4 regions of the Kitasatospora sp. NPDC041988 genome follow, and region 2 is predicted to be linked to each of the others. Evidence: riboswitches for the same ligand, from Rfam matches in the RefSeq annotation. Region 2 holds a riboswitch; each other region holds the start of a gene.

Region 1 (4,170 bases), on a different contig from region 2:
CGGGCCGAGTACGAGGTTCCGGTAGCCCGCCTCGGCGAGCGGCAGCGCGGGCGGCCCGGCGGCCAGGGCCCGGGCCCGTTCGGCCAGCAGTGCCGTCACCTCCGCACGGTGGTCCCCCGCCGCCCGCGCGGGCGCCGCCGGGGCGGCCCCGGGCAGCGAGAGCTGGGCCAGCCCGCCGGCGGCGAGCAGCAGCGCACCGCGCCGGGACAGCGTGCAGCGGCGTGCCCCGGCAGCGGTGGGAGGAGGTGTCGGCCCGGGCCGGCTCAGAGCCGGATCACCCCCGCGACGGGCATCGCGTTGACGCTCTCGTACCGGACCTTGGCGCCCGGGTACGGGGCATGCACGATCACCCCGCCGCCGGCGTACATGCCGACGTGGTGCATGTCCCGGTAGAAGATCACCAGGTCTCCCGGTCGCGCCTCGGAGATGCCGACCCGCTGGCCGGCGTACGCCTGGGCCTGCGAGGTGCGCGGCAGGGTCACTCCGGCCTGCCGCCAGCTCCAGTACATCAGACCGGAACAGTCGAACGCGCGGGGCCCGGTGGATCCGTACGCATAGGGCGAGCCGATCATCTTCACGGCCGCGGCCAGCGCGGCGGCGCCGCGTTCGGAGGCGGGCGGGGCGGTGCCCAGGTCGAGCCGGTCGGTGCCGCGGGTGGCGCGCTGCTCGGCCTCGCGGGCGTCCTGGGCGGCCATCCGGGCCCGTTCGCCGGCACCCAGGCTGTTGAGCAGTTTCTGCGCCTCGGCCAGCCGCTGCTGGATCTGCTGTTTGCTCTCGGCCAGGGTGCGGCGGCTCTGGTCCAGCTCGGCGAGCTTGACGGAGGTCTCGGCGCGGCGCTGGTCGAGCCGGCGCTGACGGCCCACCACCTCGTGCAGCGTCTCGTTCTGCCGCTCGGCCTCCTGGTCCAGGCTGCGGGCCCTGGAGAGGTAGCCCTCGGGGTCGGTGGAGAGCATCAGCTGGACGGTCTGCGCCATGCCGCCGCCGCGGTACTCGGCGCCGGCCACGGTGGCGAGGTCGCCGCGCAGCTGGTTGAGCTCGTCCTGGGCGACGGCGACCTGCTGCTGGAGGGTGCCGGTCTCGTGCTGGAGCCGCTGCTGGGCGTCGAGCGCCGCGTTGTACTTCTCCGAGGCCTGCTCGGCCTCGTCGTAGAGCTGCTCGACCTGTGCCTTGACGTCCTTGCGGCTGGAGGGCGTGTCCGGCGAGCCCGGCGTGGCCTGGGCGGTGCCGCCACCGGCCAGGCCGAGCACGGTGGTGGCCGCCGCTGTCAGCACCAGCGCGCGGGCGAGCGCGTGCGCTCCTGACAGCGGGGAACGGCGGTGCACGGCCATGCGACGGTGGCTCCAATCCTGCGGCCCGGCCCCGCCGCCGCACCGGGGGCGGGCGGCTCGTGAGCGGGAGTCCGGTGGCAGACGTTAGCGAGTCCGGGCGATCGAGTCCAAACCCCTCCCAACCCGAATATTTGACCCTCAATCGGACATCTGCCCGAGCCGCCGGAAAAGCCGCAGGCCCGGCCTCCCACGAGGGGAGACCGGGCCCACTGGGGCTGATGCGGATCAGACGCGCACGATGGCGGAGATCGGCAGCATGGTGGCGGTCTCGTACCGGACCACCGCGCCGGGCTTCGGCGCGTGGATGACCTGCCCGCCGCCCACGTACAGGGCGACGTGGCTGGCGTCCGCGCGGTAGATGATCAGGTCGCCGGGCTGGGCGTTGGCGATGTTGGTGCCCACGTTGGTCCCGTAACCGGCCTGCTGCTGCGAGGTGCGCGGCAGCGACACGCCCGCCTGCGCGTAGGCCCAGCCGGTGAGGCCGGAGCAGTCGAAGGAGCTCGGGCCGGTGGCGCCGTAGACGTACGGCGAACCGAGCTTGCTCTCGGCGGCGGCGATCGCGGCGGAGGCGCGCGAGCCGTTGGCGGCGGGCGCGGACGGCGCGGCGGGCTTGGCGGCGGCCGGCGTCGAGGACGACGCGCCGAGGTCGCTGCGGGTGTTGTCGCGGGATGCACGGTCGGCGTCCGCCTTGGCCTTGGCCTCGGCCTTGGCGGCGTCCGCCTTCGCCTTCGCCTCGGCGGCGGCCTTCTCCTCGGCCGCGCGCATCGCCTGGCGCTCCTGCTCGGTCAGCGTGTTGAGCAGGTCCTGGGCCTTGGCCAGCTTGCCCTGGACCTCTTCCTTGGAGGCCTTCAGCTGCTGGGTGGTGGTCTCCAGCTCGCCGAGCTTGGCCTGGGCCTCGTTGCGGTCCTGGTCGAGCTTGCGCTGCTGCTCCTGGAGCTCCTTCAGCGCGCCGGACTGGGTGCTGCTGGCCTGGGTCAGCGCACCGGCCTGGTTCAGGAAGTTGTCCGGGCTGGACGAGAGCATCAGCTGCACGGTCGACGATATGCCGCCGGTGCGGTACTGCTCGCCGGCGATCTCGGCGAGGCCGCCCTGGGCCTCGGTCACCGAGGCCTGCTGACGGGCCACCTTGTCCTGCAGCTCACCGACCTGCTTCTGCAGCTCCTGCTGCTTGGCCTGGGCGCCGTTGAACTTCTCGGTCGCCTGCTCGGCCTGCTCGTTGAGCTGGTCGACCTGCTCCTTGACCTGGTCCTTGGTCGGCGTCGGGTCGGCGTGGGCGCCGGACTGTGCGGAGAGGGCGACGGCCGCGGCGGCGACACCGGTCAGGATCGAGACCCGGGCGCGGCCGGCAGGCTTGGGACGACGATGGGACGCCACGAAGGCGGACTCCTTCTTCCAACGCCCGCCTACCGGGTGAGCTGACGGGTTCGGGCCGGAAGCGTGCCCTACGACGCCTCACCGGCCGTTCCAGCGGCCGACCTGGCGCCGATTCACCCCGAGGAACGTGGTTCCCCGGCTCCGCTCCACAGCGCCCCCGACTGCTGGGCTCCCCGTCGGACCGGTCCTGCGACCCGTCCCGCTGCTTCACGAACTCGGCGGTAAACCCCCGCCGCCACCCAGGCTGGGTGATCGACTGTGCGGTGGTTCGAGTCACGACCCTAGTAACAGAACCGTGATCCGTTCAAATCCTTGTCAGAAAAAAGACGGAAGAATACCCAAGTTCATTTGTGAATATGACCGGGTGTGACCAGCGCCGTACGCGGAGCTGATCATTTATCACCATGCGGTCGGGAACGCCGACGCCACCCCCGACCGGAGGTGGCGCGGATCACAGGGCCGTATCGCGGCCCGTGGGCGTGTCGGTCCGTCAGACCCGGCGGATGGTGTTGATCTTCATCGCGTCGGCCTTCATCACCTTCACCACGTCGCCGGTGTGCGGGGCGTGCACCACCATGCCGTTGCCGATGTACATCGCGACATGGCTGCGGTCGTCGCGGTAGATGATCAGGTCGCCCGGCTGGGCCTCGGCCAGCGAGGGCACCCGGGTGCCGACGTTGCCCTGCGCCTGCGAGGTGCGCGGCAGCGAGACGCCGGCCTTCCCGTACGCCCAGACCATCAGGCCGGAGCAGTCGAAGGTGCTCGGGCCGGTGGCGCCCCAGATGTACGGCGAGCCCTGCTTGCTCATCGCGTTGGAGACGGCCGCCCCGGCGTAGCCGCCGGCCTGCGGCAGGCTGCCGAGGTCTGCCCGGGCGCTGTCACGCGAGGCCCGGTCGTCCTGCTGCTGGGCGGCCTTCAGCGCGGCCCGCTCGGAGGCGCTGAGCGAGTTCATCAGGTCCTGGGCGGCCTTGAGCTTCTGGTTGACGTCGGCCTTGGACTGGTTCAGGTCCTTGGTCGTGGTGTCCAGCGAGGCGAGGATCGCGGCGGCCTCGGTCTTCTGCTGGTCCAGCCGGCGCTGCTGGTCCTGGAGGCCCTTGAGCGCCTCGGTCTGGCTGGAGCTGGCCTGCTGCACGCTGGAGGCCTTGTCCAGGTAGCCGGACGGGTCGGAGGAGAGCATCAGCTGCACGGACGGGTCGATGCCGCCGGTGCGGTACTGCTCGCCGGCCACCGCGGCCAGCCCGCCCTGAAGCTGGGTCATCTGGTCCTGACCGCGCGCCACCTGGTCCTGGAGCTGGTCGGCCTGCTTGCGGAGCTGGTCGGCCCGCTCCTTGGCGCCGTTGTACTTCTCGGTCGCCTGCTCCGCCTCTTCCTGGAGCTGGTCGATCTGCGCCTTCACGTCCTCCTTCTTGGGGGACGGGCTCGGCGCGGCATGGGCGGCGACCTGGGCGGAGAGGGCGACCGCGGTCGC
Region 2 (4,170 bases):
CTCGCCGACCAGCGCGAGGAGCTCGGCGAGCCGCTCCAGGTCGAGGTGGTCGGGCAGCTCGGCGAGGGAGACGATCCGCTCGCCGTCCGGGCCGGCCACGCAGAACAGGTCGATCGGTCCGAGGTGCTTCTCGGCGGTGTCGACCAGGGCGGCGACGTCGCTGGGCCGGCGGATGTCGCCGCAGACGCCGACGACCGGGCAGCCCGGCCGGTCGAGCTCGGCGGCGAGGTCCTCGGCGATGCCTTCCCGCTGGTCGGCGACGAGCACGCCGACGGCGCCGGCGGCGGTGAAGCGGCGTGCGAGATCGGCACCCGACCCGCCGTCGAGTACGGCGATGACCACGACTGCCCCGGTGACCCGCATGGTGCGCTCCTCCCTGTGGGCGGCTCCGCACCGGCGCCCACGTGTTGCTTTGCGGAGGATCGTAGGCTTGTCCTGACCCTCCGCAACAGGGATTACCCCTCAGGTGACCAGGCTCACGCCTGCCACGCCGAGAACCCGCCGAGTGCGGGCCGGGAACCGCCCCGCCGCGGCCCGGTGGCCGACCGGCCCGGCAGGGGAACCTCGCCGATCCCCACCGGATACCGTCGACGCATGCCAGTTCAGCCCGATTCCGCCCGCCCGCCGCTCTTCACCTGGGACTTCGCCGCCGACCCGTACCCGGCGTACGCGTGGCTGCGGGAGCACGAGCCGGTGCACCGCACCACCCTGCCGAGCGGGGTGGAGGCGTGGCTGGTGACCAGGTACGCGGATGCCCGGCAGGCGCTCGCCGACGGCCGGCTCTCCAAGAATCCGGTCCACCACAGCGAGCAGGCCCACCGCACCGGCAGGGTCGGCATCCCGGGCGAACGCCAGGCCGACCTGATGACGCATCTGCTGAACATCGACCCGCCGGACCACACCCGGCTGCGGCGCCTGGTGTCGAAGGCGTTCACGCCCCGCCGGGTGGCCGAGTTCGAGCCGCGGGTGCAGCAGCTCACCGACCGGCTGATCGACGGTTTCGCGGAGCGCGGCAGCGCCGACCTGATCCACGAGTTCGCCTTCCCCCTCCCCATCTACGCGATCTGCGACCTGCTCGGCGTGCCGGCCGAGGACCAGGACGACTTCCGTGACTGGGCGGGCATGATGGTGCGCCACACCAGGCCGGGCCAGGGCGGGGGGCAGCGCGGCGGCGTGGGGCGGGCGGTCAAGCGGATTCGCGCGTACCTGGCGGAGCTGATCCACCGCAAGCGGGCGGACCTCGGCGACGACCTGATCTCCGGCCTGATCCGGGCCAGCGACCACGGCGAGCACCTCACCGAGAACGAGGCCGCGGCGATGGCCTTCATCCTCCTCTTCGCCGGCTTCGAGACGACCGTCAACCTGATCGGCAACGGCACCTACGCGCTGCTGCGCAACCCGGACCAGCGGGCGTTGTTGCAGGACTCGGTCGCCCGCGGCGAGAGCGCCCTGCTGGAGACCGGGATCGAGGAACTCCTGCGCTACGACGGGCCGGTGGAGCTGGCCACCTGGCGGTTCGCGACCAGCCCGCTGACCATCGGCGGAGTGGACATCCCGGTCGGCGATCCGGTGCTGGTGGTGCTCGCGGCGGCGGACCGGGACCCGGCGCGGTTCGCCGCCGAGAACACCCTCGACCTGGCCCGGACGGACAACCCCCACCTGGGCTTCGGGCACGGCATCCACTACTGCATCGGTGCCCCGCTGGCCAGGCTGGAGGGCCGGGCGGCGCTGGCCACCCTGCTCACCCGGCTGCCCGATCTGCGGCTTGCCGAAAGCCCGGAGAATCTGCGCTGGCGAGGTGGCCTGATCATGCGTGGACTTCGCGAACTTCCGGTCGAATTCAGTCCCGAGAAGAAGCTCGCCACAAGCTGACAACCCCTCCGTGAGCTGCCGCAGAACCGTCTGCCGGAGTCTCAGATGTCACGGTCTGAGACCTCGACACACTGATGGGGCGTCTCCGACACGCCGCAACTGGGGGATTGAATCACCATCAACCCGGACATACCGCCGCCGTTGGTGGGCGATCGACCACGCGCCGTAATTTCTGTGTGATATCGGCGATATGAGCTTGTGATTGGTAAGAGGATCTGTCTACCCTCCGTGGAGTTCGCAGCTGCGGACCTCGTGCGCGGAACGCCGAATCCTGCCCGCCGCGTCACGGGAAACCGACCAGACCCTGGGCAGGGGCGGGGGAACCAGGTTTGTTGCCGTCCCCCACGGCTTGGGGTGAAGCCGCCCACGCGGGCAGAAAGCTTTCCGCGTGACGCGGCCGGGCCACCTCCCGGTCCGAACCCGACAGCTCACCTCGCAGGCGTGCGGAGAGGGACCTCGTCATGCTGTTCGTTGGAACCGGCCGTCACCGTCGTCGCACCCAGACCGAGAAGGCCATCGCCGTCGCCGGCGTGGCCGGCGTCGGACTCGCGATGCCGATCCTCACCGCCACCGGCGCCTCGGCTGCCCCCGTCTCGACCTGGGACTCGGTCGCCCAGTGCGAGAGCGGCGGCAACTGGAGCATCAACACGGGCAACGGCTTCTACGGCGGTCTGCAGTTCACCTCCAGCACGTGGAAGGCGTACGGCGGCACCTCGTACGCGCCGCAGGCCAACCAGGCCAGCAGGGCCCAGCAGATCTCGGTCGCCGAGAAGGTCCTCGCCTCGCAGGGCCCGGGCGCCTGGCCGGTCTGCTCGCAGAAGGCCGGCCTGAGCAAGGGCGGTGCCCCGGCCTCGGTCGACGCCTCCTCGGATGCCAAGCCCGCCGCGCCGAAGCCGGCCCAGCCGAAGCCCGCGCAGCAGCCGGTCCAGCAGCAGGCCCAGAAGCCCGCCGCCCAGTCGCACGCCCAGCAGCAGACCCAGCCGTACGCGCAGCAGGAGACCCAGGCCCCGGGCTTCTCCGGCCACGCCGGCTGGGATGCCGAGGCCAAGGTGTACTGGTACCAGAACAACGGCGGTTGGTACTGGACCAGCCACCCGAGCGTCTACCAGCAGTTCGCCGGCCAGGCCGCGAGCCAGGACGCGAGCCAGGACGCCCACGCCGCCCAGAGCGCTCCGGCCGCGCCGAGCGCCCCGGTCGCCCAGCAGCGCGCCGGCCACGGCTACACCGTCCAGTCCGGCGACACGCTGGCCGGCATCGCCGCCACCCAGGGCGTCTCCGGCGGCTGGCAGTCGCTGTACGACGGCAACCGCGGCACCGTCGGCACCGACCCGAACCTGATCCTGCCCGGCCAGGTGCTCAACCTCGGCTGAGCGGCCCCGCCTTCACGGTGATTCGACGAAGGGGGCCGGATTCGGCCCTCTTCGTCCACATCTGGTCGCCTTTCATGGGGCAACCAGGTGAACTACCGGGGGGTAGTAGGGCCACACGCTGAGACGGGACCGAGGTCAACGTGGCCCCGAGAGCCCGTGCGGTTAGGCTCTGGTCGTAACGACTCCGCAATCGTTCGTCCGACAGCACCCACCGTCAGTCGAACCTGCTTCCGCTAGGAGATGCCTCGTGCCGTCCATCGATGTCGTCGTAGCCCGTGAGATTCTCGACTCGCGTGGCAACCCCACGGTCGAGGTCGAGGTCGGCCTCGACGACGGCAGCACCGGCCGTGCCGCTGTCCCGTCGGGTGCCTCTACCGGTGCCTTCGAGGCCCTGGAGCTGCGCGACGGTGACAAGAACCGCTACTTCGGCAAGGGCGTCGAGAAGGCCGTCCTGGCCGTCATCGAGCAGATCGGCCCGGAGCTGGTCGGCTACGACGCCACCGAGCAGCGCCTGATCGACCAGGCCATGCTCGACCTGGACGCCACCCCGGACAAGTCCTCGCTCGGCGCCAACGCCATCCTGGGCGTCTCGCTGGCCGTCGCGCACGCCGCCTCCGAGGCCAGCGACCTGCCGCTGTTCCGCTACCTGGGCGGCCCGAACGCGCACGTCCTGCCGGTCCCGATGATGAACATCCTCAACGGCGGCTCGCACGCGGACTCCAACGTCGACATCCAGGAGTTCATGATCGCCCCGATCGGCGCGGAGTCCTTCTCCGAGGCCGTCCGCTGGGGCGTCGAGGTCTACCACACCCTCAAGGGCGTCCTGAAGGAGCGCGGCCTCTCCACCGGCCTCGGCGACGAGGGCGGCTTCGCGCCGAACCTGGACAGCAACCGCGAGGCCCTGGACCTCATCACCGAGGCCATCCAG
Region 3 (4,170 bases), on a different contig from region 2:
CCGCGAACTCGGTGACCACGTGATGGTGCTGGGCGTTCAACCAGACGAAGATCCCGTCCTGCAGGTTGTTGTGGGCCAGGCAACGCTGGAAGGTCCAGACCCCCTCGCTGTTCTCCGGCCACTCGAAGCCGGACGCCCCGTTGGCGCCCTGGACGCCGACGGCCACGCAGTCCAGCGCCTTGCCGCCGGTGCCGGCGCCCAGGTTGAAGCCGGTGAGCCGGTAGGCGCGCGGATTGGGCTCCAGCACGGTGCGGGAGGCGACGCAGGACTCGTAGACGATGTCGTCGGACGGCTGCTGCGGGGTGCGGGTGTCCAGCGGGCCGTCCCACCAGTAGGCGTCCTCCCAGGTGTCGTGGCTGATGCAGCTGCGGAAGGTGATGCCGTGGCTGGCGTGCGGGACGTACGCGTGGTTGCCGGCGTCGCGGACCACCACACCCTCGACCACGGTGCCGCGGGTGGCGTCCCCGAGCAGGTGGAAGTGGAGCCCGTACCGGCCGAGGACGGGGGCGGTGACCGGGACGGCGCCGTCCGGGCCCTTCCAGGTCTCCTTGGTCTCGGCGCGCGGGCCGACCCAGCGCAGGGCTGCGTGCCGGACGTCGGCCCGGCGGGAGCTGGTGACGTGGACGTGCGCCCGGCCCTTGGTGGTGCCCTCGACCCGGACGCTGCGGGTCAGGTTGAGCACCTCGGCGCCGACGGTGACGCCCCCTCCGGCCGCCACCCGCGGGTGGGCGTACTTGAGCGGTGCCGCCAGGGTGACGGTGGATCCGCTGACGGACCGGACGGAGACGAGGTCGTAGCGGGCGGAGAAGCCCTCCTCGTCCGGCGGGCCGGTCGGGGTGACGGCCAGTTCGTCGCCGGGCTGCCAACCGGCGGGCGGGGCGGCCAGGGTGAGGCTGGTGTCGCCGGCCCGCAGCTCGCCGGCGGCGCGGACCCAGGCGGTCCTGGCGGCGCCGTCCAGCCGCAGGTACCCGGCGCCGGTGACCCAGAGTCCGACGTCGGTGTCGACCACCTTCATGCCGTCGCCCTGGAACCGCTTCTCGTCGACGGCCGGGAAGCGCAGGGTGTGCACGGCGGCGCCGTCGGGGGCGAGGGCGAGGGTGCCGCGGACCTCCACGTTGCCCGCCGAGGCGAGGGTGACGGTGCGGTCGGCGGCGAAGGTCAGCGCGCCTGACGGCTCGACCAGCAGCGAGGCGACGGTGGCGTCGGTGTCGAGCAGCACCTTGTCGGTGATCCGGACGGCGCTCTGCGGGCCGGGCACCTTGCCGCCCCAGCCGGCCGGGTCGGACCAGCGGCGGCCGCCCTGGTCGACGGTGGGCGCCGCGGCGGGCTGCCCGGGTGCGGCGGGGGTGCCGTCCGGGGTGCCGGCGGGCGGCGGCGCGCCGTGGCCCATCCCCGCCGCGTCCGGGTCGGTCCCGGCCGCGGCGGAGCCGCCGGCGGCCGCGACGGGTTCGGCCGGGCCGCCCAGCGAGCGGCGCAGGACCTCCTCGCCGCTGACCGCCGCGAACACCGTGCCGACGGCGAGCCAGCGCAGCATCGTCCGGCGGCGTACGGGAGTTCGCGGATCGGCGGGCGGGATGTCCGGTCTGCGGCGTTTTGCCCGGCGGTACACCCGGCGGCGCTCTTCCGCCGGACGGCTCGCGTCCGGCTCCTCGTCCATGGCCATCGTTGCGTAGCCCTCCCCCCAGACGGCTGCGTCAGTCCTGACCCTCTGAAGCATAGGCAGTTGCGTTGACCCCGACGGGCGTTGCGCGAAAACGGTCATTTCTGATCATGGTGGACAGCCATCCGACACCCCTCCCGCAAACCGTGACGAGCGTCACACATGTTTGCGGTTTGAACTTAAGTCTGCTTAACGTGCTCCCCGTTCGTGGCCACACGGACCCAGCTCATCCGCAACGCCGAGTCCTGCCGTCGGGTGCGCTGGCAGCTAGAAAACGCACCACGGCAGGAGCGGGGGAACCACAGGTAAGTCGCCCCGGACCGGTCCGCGTACCGGTTCAGGGCTAGGGGTGAAGCCGCGTCCACAGCGCGGCCGGGCAACTCCAGCCCGAATCCGACAGCTCACCTCGCAGGCGTGGGAGAGGACCGCATCTTCATGCTGCCCACCAACGGCACCCGCCTGTCCGGCCGTACCCGTCGCGCGATCGCCACCCTCGGCGTCGTCGGCATCGGCCTCACCGTCCCCTGCCTGACCTCCGGCACCGCCTCCGCCGCCTCCGTCGCCACCTGGGACAAGGTCGCCCAGTGCGAGAGCACCGGCAACTGGAGCATCAACACCGGCAACGGCTTCTACGGCGGCCTCCAGTTCACCAACAGCACCTGGGCCGAGTTCGGTGGCACCGCGTACGCGGCCCGCGCCGACCTCGCCACCAAGGACCAGCAGATCGCGATCGCCGAGAAGGTGCTCGCCGTCCAGGGCCCCGGCGCCTGGCCCGTCTGCTCCGTCCAGGCCGGTCTGACCAAGGGCGGCACCCCCGCCGCCGTCGACACCACCACCGCCGCCAAGCCCGCCGCGCAGACCCCGGCCCCGGCCGCCAAGCCGGCCACCCAGGCGCAGCCCCAGGCCGCCGCCAAGCCGGCCGCGCCGAAGGCCGACCGGGCCCCGGCCTCCACCGACTCCGCCAAGCCGCAGGGCGACCAGAACTGGTCGCAGAAGTGGCAGGACAAGGCCGACGACTACACCGTGGTCGCCGGCGACTGGCTCTCCTCGATCGCCGACAAGAACCACGTCCAGGGCGGCTGGGAGCGGCTGTACGAGCTCAACCGCTCCACCCTGGCCGACGGCCCGCACGTCATCTACCCGGGCCAGCACCTGACCTTCGGTGACCGCGCCAAGGACCAGGCCTCGGACGAGTCCGGCAAGAACTTCGACTGGTTCAACCGGTCCTCCGGCAACTCCGGCCAGGCCGCCGCCGGCACCGCCGCCGCCAAGCCGGCCGCGCAGACCCAGGCCGCCAAGCCGGCCGCCCAGGCCCAGACCCAGGCGCCCGCCCAGGCCGCCACCGGCAGCATGGCCGCCGCGGTCGCCTTCGCCGAGTCGAAGGTCGGCCAGGCGTACGTCTACGGCGGCACCGGCAACGGCGGCTGGGACTGCTCCGGCCTGACCCAGGCCGCGCTGCGCGCCGCGGGCATCTCCGTCCCGCGCGTCGCCGCCGACCAGGCCGCCGCCTCCACCCACGTCTCGCTGGACGCCCTCAAGCCGGGCGACCTGCTGTTCTGGTCCAACAACGGCCAGGACTCCGGCGTGTACCACGTCGCGATCTACATCGGCGACGGCAAGTACGTCGAGGCCGCCAACCCGAGCGCGGGCGTGCGCACCCAGACCATCGCCAACTGGGCCCCGGACTTCGCCGGCCGGGTCTGACCCACAAGCGGCTCCCGAGCCGACACCGGTACGCCGAAGCCCCCGGGGAGAGTCTGGTCGCTCCCCCCGGGGGCTTCGGCCTGCCCTCCCCACGGCGGCGAGCGGGACGGCGGAGGCCGTGGTGGAATCAGCGCGCAGCGGGCATGCTGCTGCTTCGCACCCGAGAAGGAGTCTCCATGGCCCAGGTCACCGTCACGCTCGACGCCAATCTCGCCATCGACGTGATGATGCTCGCCGGCACCAGGAACCCGCAGGACGCCGTCGAGCTGGTCCTGCGCGACTACCTGGCCCGGGGCCGGCGCACGGAGACCAGGACCGGCGACGCCGCCGACGGCCGGCGGGTCAGCCCGGACCGCCCGACCGCCCAGGAGGGCTGAACGACGCAACGACCGGGGCCCGGAGAGCGGATTGCTCTCCGGGCCCCGGTCGTCGTCGTTCAGCGGGCGCCGGCGCCCGTGGAGCCGCGCATCACCAGCTCCGGCTGGAACATGAACTCCCCGCGCTGGGCGGCGTTCCCGCCCACCTCCTCCAGCAGGGCGTCGACGGCCGCGGTGGCCATCGCCTCGACCGGCTGGCGGATGGTGGTCAGCGGCGGCTCGGTGAACGCTATCAACGGCGAGTCGTCGAAGCCGACCACCGAGACGTCGTGCGGCACCGAGAGCCCGCGCTGGCGCACCGCGCGTATCGCGCCGAGCGCCATCATGTCGCTGCCGCAGACGATCGCCGTGCAGCCCTTGTCGAGCAGCGCGCCGGCCGCCGCGTGCCCGCCCTCCACGCTGAACAGCGTGTGGTGGACCAGCGCCTCG
Region 4 (4,170 bases), on a different contig from region 2:
GCGGGCGTCGGCCGGGAGACCGGGCACGAGGTCATCAAGGAGCACGCCGTCGCCTCGGCACTGGCGATGCGGGCCGGCGCCCGGGAGAACGAGCTGCTGGACCGGCTCGCCGACGACGAGCGGATGCCGCTGGACCGGGCCGCGCTGGACGCGCTGCTGGCCGACCGGCTCTCCTTCACCGGCGCGGCCGGTGCGCAGGTCGCCGAGGTCGTCCGCCAGGTCGAGGCCGTTGCGGCCGCCTACCCGGAGGCCGCCAAGTACGCTCCCGGCGACATCCTCTGACGGTTCCTCGGGCGACTGCTCAGACGACTCCCAGGCATACGAGGGCTCCGCTGCCGGTCAGGTGGCGGGGCCCTCGGGCGTTCCGGGGGCCCGCGGGGCGGACGTCGTTCCAGAGGCGGTTCCGGCGGGGAGGTGGCCCGGGTCGAGCGGCGGGCCGTTGGTGCCGCAGGAGTAGCGGCAGTCCGGCTCGGCCACCGGGTGGTCCTCGGCGGCGAGGACGTTGCCCCGGACGGTCGTGAACGCGATGAGTCCGCCCGTGACCAGCAGCCCGGCGCAGATCAGCATCGCCGTCCGGAAGGCGGAGTCCACCGAGGACGGCACCTGGTAGGCGTCGCCGCTGAGCCCGGCGAGTGCGGGCAGCGCGGCGACCGCGAGCAGACCGGCCGCGCGGGCGGCGGCGTTGTTGACGCCGCTGGCGATGCCCGCGTGCCGGACCTCCACCGCCGCCAGCACGGTCGCGGTCAGCGGTGCGACCAGCAGCACCATCCCGCAGCCCATCACGGTGACGGCCGGCAGCACGTCCGTCCAGTACGAGGCCCCCGCGCCGATCCGCAGCATCAGCAGGACGCCGACCGCGCAGAGCAGCGGGCCCACGGTGAGCGGCAGCCGTGGGCCGATCCGCTTGCCGAGCCGGCCGGCCCGGGCGGAGAACGCCAGCATCAGCACGGTGATCGGCACCAGGGCCAGCCCGGAGACCAGCGGGGAGAAACCGGAGACGATCTGCAGCTGCACGACCAGCAGGAAGAACACCCCGCTGAAGGCGGCGTAGACGCAGAGGGTGACCAGGTTCACCGCGGTGAACAGCCGGGAGGAGAAGAGGCCGAGCGGCAGCATCGGCTCCTGGGTGCGGCGCTCGACCACGATGAAGGCCGCGCCCAGCAGCAGCCCGGCCGCGCCGGTCAGCCAGACCCCGGGGGTCAGCCCGTCGCCGGCCGCGGTCAGGGCATAGGTGACGGAGCCCAGGGCCAGCGCGGCCAGCGCCGCGCCGAGCACGTCGAACCGGCCGGTCGCGCTCTCGTCCCGGCTCTCCGGCACGTGCCGGGAGGCCACGGCCACGACCACCACGGCCAGCGGGACGTTCAGCAGGAAGATCCACCGCCAGCCGGGGCCGTCCACCAGCCAGCCGCCGAGGAAGGGGCCGACCGCGGCCGCCACCCCACCCAGGCCCGACCAGAGGCCGACCGCCGCCGAGCGGTCGTCCGGGTGGTAGACGGCCTGAAGCATCGCCAGTGAGCCGGGGGTGAGCAGCGCCCCGCCGATGCCCTGGACCGCGCGGGCGGCGATCAGCACCTCGATGGTGGGCGCGGCGGCACACGCGGCCGAGGCGACGGCGAACCAGATCACGCCGAGCAGGAAGACCCGGCGCCGGCCGTAGCGGTCCCCGAGCGCGCCGCCGAGCAGGATCAGCCCGGCCAGGGTGAGCAGATAGGCGTTGAGCGTCCACTGCAGGGCGGCGAGCGGGGCGCCGAGATCGGTGCCGATCCGGGGCAGGGCGACGTTCACCACCGTGCTGTCGAGCATCGCCATGCTGGAGCCGAGCACCGTCGCCAGTAGTACCCAGCGGCCCTGCGCGGTGCCCAGACGCAGGGTGCCGGCCTCGGAGGTGGTCACGGCCTGATCGTCCGCCCCCGGGGGGCGACGTGACAAGGCTCACCGGGGGTGTGTCGGCGAATGGCTTTCCGTAGCCGATCACATGCGGACGGGCACCGAAATCGGCGGAGCGTCGTGGATCAGTGGCGCGCGGTGAATCGATTGTGCACATACTGTGCAGCCGATCATTCGGAGTGTCACCGTCTTCCCGGCTTTTGTTTCCGGTTCAAGAGATCGACATTGCTTCACCCGGATGGATGGGTTTTAGTTCAGCGACCGCCCGGCGTTGGCCCGGGTGGCCACCGGGTGGAACGCCTAGTCCTGCCGCTGCCCGGTGGTACGAACTGAACTCTGTTCGGCAGGAGCGGGGGACCCAAAGGTAAGTCGCCGGACCGGAATTCACGGTCCGGCTTGGGGTGAAGCCGCACATGCGGCCGGGCAACTCCAGCCCGAACCCGACAGCTCACCTCGCAGGCGTCGGAGAGGAAATTCCCCATGCCCGCACATGCTCGTCGTATCGCCCTGCCCCGCGCCGCCCGCATCGGCATCGCCACCGCCGTCACCGGCGCCGCGTTCGCCCTTCCGCTGGTGACCACCATCAGCGCGCAGGCCCACACCGCCCCGGCCGCGAAGCCCGCGCAGACCAGCACCTGGACCGGCGCCACCAGCGTCGACGCCGCCCCGGCCGCCGCCGCGCAGCCGGCCGCCGAGGCCGCCAAGCCGGCCGCCGCCCCGGCCGAGGAGAGCTACAAGGTCGTCGGCGGGGACTCCCTGTCGAAGATCGCCAACGCCAAGCAGGTCGAGGGTGGCTGGCAGGCGCTGTACGACCACAACCGCTCGGTCGTCGGCAGCAACCCGAACCTGATCTTCCCGGGCCAGCAGCTCGCGCTGGGCACCAAGGCCGCCGCCGCTCCGGCCGCCGCCGAGGCCGCCAAGCCGGCCGCCCCCGCCAAGTCCGCCTCGCAGGACTCCGCGAAGCCGGCCGCCCACGCCGCCGCCCCGAAGCCGGTCCAGGCCGCGAAGCCCGCGCAGGCCCCGGCCACCAAGCCGGCGCCCGCCGCTGCCAAGCCGGCCGCCCCGGCCACCACCCCGGCCCCGGCCGCGGTGGCCAGCACCTCCGGTTACGTCGCCCCCCTCGCCAACCCGAAGCTCGGCACCGCCTACGGCGTGGCCGGCTCGATGTGGGCCTCGGGCCACCACACCGGTGCCGACTTCGTCGCCTCCACCGGCACCCCGCTGCGCGCCATTGCGGCCGGCACCGTGGTGAAGGCCGGCAACGGCGGCGCCTACGGCAACGAGGTCGAGATCAAGCTCGCCGACGGCAAGTACGCCCAGTACGCGCACCTGTCCTCGATCGGCGTGAAGATCGGTCAGACCGTCACCGTCGGCCAGCAGATCGGCCTCTCCGGTGCGACCGGCAACGTGACCGGCCCGCACCTGCACTTCGAGATCCGCACCGGCTCGGAGTACGGCTCGGACATCGACCCGATCGCCTACCTGCGGGCGCACGGCGTCTCCATCTGACCTTCGGGCAGAGACCACCGCAAGGTGCGGGGCGTACGACCTCCCGGGATGGTCATGTCGGGTGACCGCTCGACCGGGTGATCGCCGCACCTCCGGCGGAACAACGGGCGCGGGACACGCCCAGGCCGGCCCGGCTCGCGAAGCTACTTCGCGAGCCGGGCCGGCCGCTGTTGTTTCCGGGAGGGTCTCCGGTCCGATTTCCGGCCGGGTTTCCGGTCCGGTGCCGGCCGGGTTTCCGGCGGTTTCCGGCGGTTTTCGGCGGTCTTCGGACCGGCGTCGGGGATGGGCGGTGGCCGGGTATTCCGGACCGGGGTCACGGCCGTTTTCGTTCGACTGATCAGGTCGCCGATTCCCGTGGCAGCCTGATCGGCCGTCAGGTTGGTGTGGCCCGAAGGTCAGTTCGTGCTGCCCGTCCGTCCGGTCAGAACCGGTGGGCGGGCAGTCCGCTGTGGGCGGCGGTCAGCAGCTGGTGCACCCGGTGGCCGAACTCGTCGGCGTCGTGAGCGGGTTCGGGGAAGACCAGACGGACATCGCGGTGGCCGTGCGGGTGGTCCAGGCGGAGCACCAGGCCGTACCGGTCGAGCGCGAGCGGGCGGATCTCCGGTCGCCCGGTGAGGAGGTGGGGGTCGATCAGCCGGGTGAGCACGGCGAGCGCGTCGGGGTGGTCGTCGGCGAGGTGGGTGAGCAGGCCGGCCTCGTACGGAGCGAGCGGGTCGGGTGTGGCGAGGGCGAGATCGGCGCCGGTGAGCGCGCTGGTGCCGTACGGGGTGGCGA

What was found. A riboswitch is a leader RNA that binds a small molecule or an ion and turns the genes downstream of it on or off. The one in region 2 is predicted to bind cyclic di-AMP.
Region 1: another riboswitch for cyclic di-AMP. It lies ahead of ACZ6NC_RS03620 (C40 family peptidase); the one in region 2 lies ahead of ACZ6NC_RS30115 (LysM peptidoglycan-binding domain-containing protein).
Region 3: another riboswitch for cyclic di-AMP. It lies ahead of ACZ6NC_RS25830 (transglycosylase family protein); the one in region 2 lies ahead of ACZ6NC_RS30115 (LysM peptidoglycan-binding domain-containing protein).
Region 4: another riboswitch for cyclic di-AMP. It lies ahead of ACZ6NC_RS07345 (M23 family metallopeptidase); the one in region 2 lies ahead of ACZ6NC_RS30115 (LysM peptidoglycan-binding domain-containing protein).

The regions. Positions count from the first base shown of each region.
Region 1 is NZ_JBVJCO010000002.1:149,790-153,959, reverse strand. Features, by position in the region: gene ACZ6NC_RS03630 (hypothetical protein) at 1-99, opposite strand, end outside; gene ACZ6NC_RS03625 (C40 family peptidase) at 264-1,328, opposite strand; gene ACZ6NC_RS03620 (C40 family peptidase) at 1,554-2,702, opposite strand; cyclic di-AMP (ydaO/yuaA leader) riboswitch at 2,713-2,866, opposite strand; gene ACZ6NC_RS03615 (C40 family peptidase) at 3,193-4,170, opposite strand, start outside.
Region 2 is NZ_JBVJCO010000036.1:86,536-90,705, forward strand. Features, by position in the region: gene ACZ6NC_RS30105 (SDR family NAD(P)-dependent oxidoreductase) at 1-363, opposite strand, end outside; gene ACZ6NC_RS30110 (cytochrome P450 family protein) at 595-1,872, shown strand; cyclic di-AMP (ydaO/yuaA leader) riboswitch at 2,158-2,328, shown strand; gene ACZ6NC_RS30115 (LysM peptidoglycan-binding domain-containing protein) at 2,334-3,242, shown strand; gene eno (phosphopyruvate hydratase) at 3,490-4,170, shown strand, end outside.
Region 3 is NZ_JBVJCO010000027.1:137,077-141,246, reverse strand. Features, by position in the region: gene ACZ6NC_RS25835 (hypothetical protein) at 1-1,663, opposite strand, end outside; cyclic di-AMP (ydaO/yuaA leader) riboswitch at 1,926-2,090, shown strand; gene ACZ6NC_RS25830 (transglycosylase family protein) at 2,075-3,364, shown strand; gene ACZ6NC_RS25825 (hypothetical protein) at 3,541-3,741, shown strand; gene ACZ6NC_RS25820 (LacI family DNA-binding transcriptional regulator) at 3,801-4,170, opposite strand, start outside.
Region 4 is NZ_JBVJCO010000005.1:35,456-39,625, forward strand. Features, by position in the region: gene purB (adenylosuccinate lyase) at 1-282, shown strand, start outside; gene ACZ6NC_RS07340 (MFS transporter) at 340-1,893, opposite strand; cyclic di-AMP (ydaO/yuaA leader) riboswitch at 2,205-2,364, shown strand; gene ACZ6NC_RS07345 (M23 family metallopeptidase) at 2,368-3,396, shown strand; gene ACZ6NC_RS07350 (DUF2470 domain-containing protein) at 3,818-4,170, opposite strand, start outside.